2 regions of the Exiguobacterium acetylicum genome follow, and region 2 is predicted to be linked to the other one. Evidence: a T-box and tRNA genes for the amino acid it is inferred to sense, from the RefSeq annotation. Region 2 holds a T-box; the other holds one or more tRNA genes.
The links. A T-box is a leader RNA that pairs with one kind of tRNA and senses whether it is charged. The one in region 2 lies ahead of argS (arginine--tRNA ligase), so its partner is inferred to be a tRNA-Arg.

Region 1: it has a tRNA-Arg gene. The T-box ahead of argS (arginine--tRNA ligase) is inferred to sense a tRNA for this amino acid. The anticodon was not compared.

The regions. Positions count from the first base shown of each region.
Region 1 is NZ_CP082333.1:85,923-88,392, forward strand. It holds rRNA gene K7G97_RS00465 (23S ribosomal RNA) at 1-449, shown strand, start outside; rRNA gene rrf (5S ribosomal RNA) at 552-667, shown strand; tRNA gene K7G97_RS00475 (tRNA-Val) at 677-752, shown strand; tRNA gene K7G97_RS00480 (tRNA-Thr) at 767-842, shown strand; tRNA gene K7G97_RS00485 (tRNA-Leu) at 905-991, shown strand; tRNA gene K7G97_RS00490 (tRNA-Arg) at 1,030-1,103, shown strand; tRNA gene K7G97_RS00495 (tRNA-Pro) at 1,108-1,184, shown strand; tRNA gene K7G97_RS00500 (tRNA-Ala) at 1,207-1,282, shown strand; rRNA gene K7G97_RS00505 (16S ribosomal RNA) at 1,407-2,470, shown strand, end outside.
Region 2 is NZ_CP082333.1:3,012,138-3,014,607, reverse strand. It holds gene K7G97_RS15560 (GGDEF domain-containing protein) at 1-713, opposite strand, end outside; T-box leader at 843-1,061, shown strand; gene argS (arginine--tRNA ligase) at 1,122-2,470, shown strand, end outside.

The sequences.
Region 1 (2,470 bases), 280 kb from region 2:
ACAGGCTGATCTCCCCCAAGAGTCCACATCGACGGGGAGGTTTGGCACCTCGATGTCGGCTCATCGCATCCTGGGGCTGGAGTAGGTCCCAAGGGTTGGGCTGTTCGCCCATTAAAGCGGTACGCGAGCTGGGTTCAGAACGTCGTGAGACAGTTCGGTCCCTATCCGTCGTGGGCGCAGGAAATTTGAGGAGAGCTGTCCTTAGTACGAGAGGACCGGGATGGACGCACCGCTGGTGTACCAGTTGTTCCGCCAGGAGCATCGCTGGGTAGCTACGTGCGGACGGGATAAATGCTGAAAGCATCTAAGCATGAAGCCCCCTCCAAGATGAGATTTCCCTTTGAGTAATCAAGAAAGACCCCTCAGAGACGATGAGGTAGATAGGTCACGGGTGGAAGCATGGCGACATGTGGAGCTGAGTGATACTAATCGGTCGAGGCCTTGTTCTAGCAGATGCATTGTTGATGACTTCAGTTTTGAGGGCGCGAGCCTTTCAAAAAAACGAAAAAAAGTCTTGACGTTATGTGAACATAATGTTAAGATAATAAATGTCTGGTGGCGATAGCCAAGTGGTCACACCCGTTCCCATGCCGAACACGGAAGTTAAGCACTTGAACGCCGAAAGTAGTTGGGGGCTTCCCCCTGTGAGGATAGGACGCTGCCAGGCGATACATATGGAGGATTAGCTCAGCTGGGAGAGCACCTGCCTTACAAGCAGGGGGTCGGCGGTTCGATCCCGTCATCCTCCACCATTTTTATTACACTTGCCGGTGTAGCTCAGCTGGTAGAGCAACTGACTTGTAATCAGTAGGTCGCGGGTTCGACTCCTGTTGCCGGCACCATTTTCATCTTCAATGATCACCAGAATTCAATTATGAATGAAGGTTCTACCTTTTATATCCCTGCCGGGGTGGCGGAACTGGTAGACGCACAGGACTTAAAATCCTGCGGGGGTTTCCCCGTGCCGGTTCGATTCCGGCCCTCGGTACCATTTTCATTTTGATGTTTGCTGTTTGATCCTTATATTCCGCACCCTTAGCTCAGCTGGATAGAGTACTTGACTACGAATCAAGGGGTCGGGAGTTCGAATCTCTCAGGGTGCATTTTCGGGAAGTAGCTCAGCTTGGTAGAGCACTTGGTTTGGGACCAAGGGGTCGCAGGTTCGAATCCTGTCTTCCCGACCATCTTCAATTTCATCCCTTTAATGGGGCCTTAGCTCAGCTGGGAGAGCGCCTGCCTTGCACGCAGGAGGTCAGCGGTTCGATCCCGCTAGGCTCCACCATTTTTATGACGAACTTTGAAAACTGAACGATGAGGCAAAAATCGTATTCTACGGAATACAAAAACGAATGAAGCGCAAGCTTCGTCAATCGTGACTTCGGTCACACAACGAGCAAGTCAAACACTTCATGGAGAGTTTGATCCTGGCTCAGGACGAACGCTGGCGGCGTGCCTAATACATGCAAGTCGAGCGCAGGAAACTGACGGAACTCTTCGGAGGGAAGGCAGCGGAATGAGCGGCGGACGGGTGAGTAACACGTAAGGAACCTGCCTCAAGGATTGGGATAACTCCGAGAAATCGGAGCTAATACCGGATAGTTCATCGGACCGCATGGTCCGTTGATGAAAGGCGCTCCGGCGTCACCTTGAGATGGCCTTGCGGTGCATTAGCTAGTTGGTGGGGTAACGGCCCACCAAGGCGACGATGCATAGCCGACCTGAGAGGGTGATCGGCCACACTGGGACTGAGACACGGCCCAGACTCCTACGGGAGGCAGCAGTAGGGAATCTTCCACAATGGACGAAAGTCTGATGGAGCAACGCCGCGTGAGTGATGAAGGTTTTCGGATCGTAAAACTCTGTTGTAAGGGAAGAACACGTACGAGAGGAAATGCTCGTACCTTGACGGTACCTTACGAGAAAGCCACGGCTAACTACGTGCCAGCAGCCGCGGTAATACGTAGGTGGCAAGCGTTGTCCGGAATTATTGGGCGTAAAGCGCGCGCAGGCGGCCTTTTAAGTCTGATGTGAAAGCCCCCGGCTCAACCGGGGAGGGCCATTGGAAACTGGAAGGCTTGAGTACAGAAGAGAAGAGTGGAATTCCACGTGTAGCGGTGAAATGCGTAGAGATGTGGAGGAACACCAGTGGCGAAGGCGACTCTTTGGTCTGTAACTGACGCTGAGGCGCGAAAGCGTGGGGAGCAAACAGGATTAGATACCCTGGTAGTCCACGCCGTAAACGATGAGTGCTAGGTGTTGGGGGGTTTCCGCCCCTCAGTGCTGAAGCTAACGCATTAAGCACTCCGCCTGGGGAGTACGGCCGCAAGGCTGAAACTCAAAGGAATTGACGGGGACCCGCACAAGCGGTGGAGCATGTGGTTTAATTCGAAGCAACGCGAAGAACCTTACCAACTCTTGACATCCCATTGACCGCTTGAGAGATCAAGTTTTCCCTTCGGGGACAATGGTG
Region 2 (2,470 bases):
GCATTATCGTTTGCTTCAAGGGAGTCGCCACGCTCTTGCAACAGACGTTTGAACAAAAAGAGAATCAAGGCGGAAACTGTAGCCGCGACGAGCGGACTTTCATCGTAGAACCAGATTCCGAGTAGAGCACTTAACATGCTGATTCCATAGACGAGGGACTGAAGCTTTACGAGACGTTGCCAATCGTATTTCAAGTAGAGGAATCGATTGACGAATAGACATTGGAAGTAAGAGACAAGGAAGACGGTGATCAAAAAGCCGGTGAAAGGGAGCAAGGCTTTCGTATACGTAAAGTTTGAGCCGATCGGTCCGCCGAGCGCATAATACGCAAAGGCCGGAAGCGAGATGTAGACTAAATCGAATAAGGCATTGATCGGGTAAAGATAAACGAAACGTTTCCAGCGAATCGCTTTTCGATGGGACATGAATTGAAAGACGAGAATACCGATTTGGCTTAAAATCAAGGCGTACGTTAAACCGTAATTGAGGAATAAAAATAAGATGATTCCTTCTTGGAATGTATAGTAAATGCCACCACGACGGACATTATCGAACTGAAACAGGAGAACGAGTCCGAATAAATAAAGGGTGTTGATGATGGAGACAGAAGGATGGAAGGTTGGTGGATGAACGATGCCGATCACTAATAATGTCAAGGCGACGAGACCGAAGACGATCCAGCTCGTCCGGGCTACATGTTGGTAGTAGCGCATGAAACATCCCTCCCCCTGAGAAGTATCTTTTATTCCTATACCCGAATTGTGGAAATTTTGATAAGCCATTTACCAAAAAAATAAGGTTGAGAGAAAAGAAAGAATTGCGTATAATGTGAAAGATATCGAATACAGTCAATGATGAAGAGAGTAACGGTTGATATTCGTCAACTAGCGAATCAGGGAATGGTGGAAGCCTGAGGACGAACCGGTCGTGAAACGCACTTCTGAGACGCTACCCGATTCCTGATGGAAAAGGCGTAGCCGGGGGAACCCCGTTATCCCCGAACAAGGTGGGTGTCGAAATGACACCAAGAAGAGTGGTACCGCGGTCATTCCGTCTCTTTGCGCGTGGCGCAAGGGGCGTTTTTTATTGCCAAAAAATCAGTGAAGCAGGAGGAAATAAAGATGAGTTATAAAGCGCAGTATGCAGAAGTATTACATCACGTCATGGAAGGTGCCTTATCGGTTGAACAAATCGAACAACTGATCGAGCAACCGAAACATGAAGATCATGGAGATCTGGCATTCCCATGTTTCATGCTCGCTAAAGCATTCCGTAAAGCACCGAACATGATTGCTTCGGAGCTCGCAGAAAAAATTGACGCGCCGTTGTTCTCGAACGTTCAAGCTGTTGGTCCTTACATCAACGTCTTCTTGAACCGGGAAGTCGTCTCGCAAGAAATCGTCAACCAAGTCCTGACGGAGCAAGAGGCGTTCGGATCAAGTGAAGCGAATGGAAAAACGATCGTCACTGATTTTTCATCACCAAACATCGCGAAACCATTCTCGATGGGGCACTTGCGTTCGACGGTCATCGGGAACGCGCTCAACCAAATCTCACGTAAAAAAGGGTACGACGTCGTCGGTGTCAACCACTTAGGGGACTGGGGAACACAGTTCGGGAAATTGATGGTGGCTTACACGATGTGGGGTGAGGAAGAAGCGGTCCGTGCAGAACCAATCAAGGAATTGTTGAAATTATACGTCCGGTTCCACGAAGAAGCGGAAACAAATCCGGCACTTGAGGACGAAGGACGTCTCTGGTTCAAAAAACTCGAACAAGGTGATGAGCAGGCAACGACGCTTTGGACGTGGTTCCGTGAAGTCTCACTCGTTGAGTTCAACCGTGTCTATGAGATGCTCGGTGTTAAATTCGATAGTTTGAACGGAGAAGCCTTCTACAACGATAAGATGCAACACGTCATCGATTTGCTCGAAGAAAAAGATCTCCTCGTCGAATCAGAAGGGGCAATGGTCGTCGACCTCGAAGCAGAGGGTATGCCACCTGCCTTGATTAAAAAGAAAGATGGCGCAACGCTTTATGCGACACGTGACTTAGCAGCTGCCGTCTATCGTCTCGAAACGTACCGCTTTGAGCAAGCGTTCTACGTCGTCGGTGGGGAACAAGCGCTTCACTTCAAGCAATTGTTCGCAGTCTTGAAGAAACTTGGATTTGAGAACGTCGATGGAATGCACCATGTGCCGTTCGGTCTGATCATGAAGGACGGAAAGAAAATGTCGACGCGTAAAGGTCGGATCGTCTTACTTGAAGAAGTACTACAAGAAGCGATCGACGTTGCGAAGCAAAATATCGCGGAAAAAAATCCGAACTTAGCGAATGCCGAAGCAACGGCTCGTCAAGTAGGTGTCGGCGCCGTCATCTTCCACGACTTGAAGAACGAACGGATGAACAACATCGAGTTCGATCTTGAGCAGATGTTGAAATTCGAAGGCGAAACAGGACCGTATGTCCA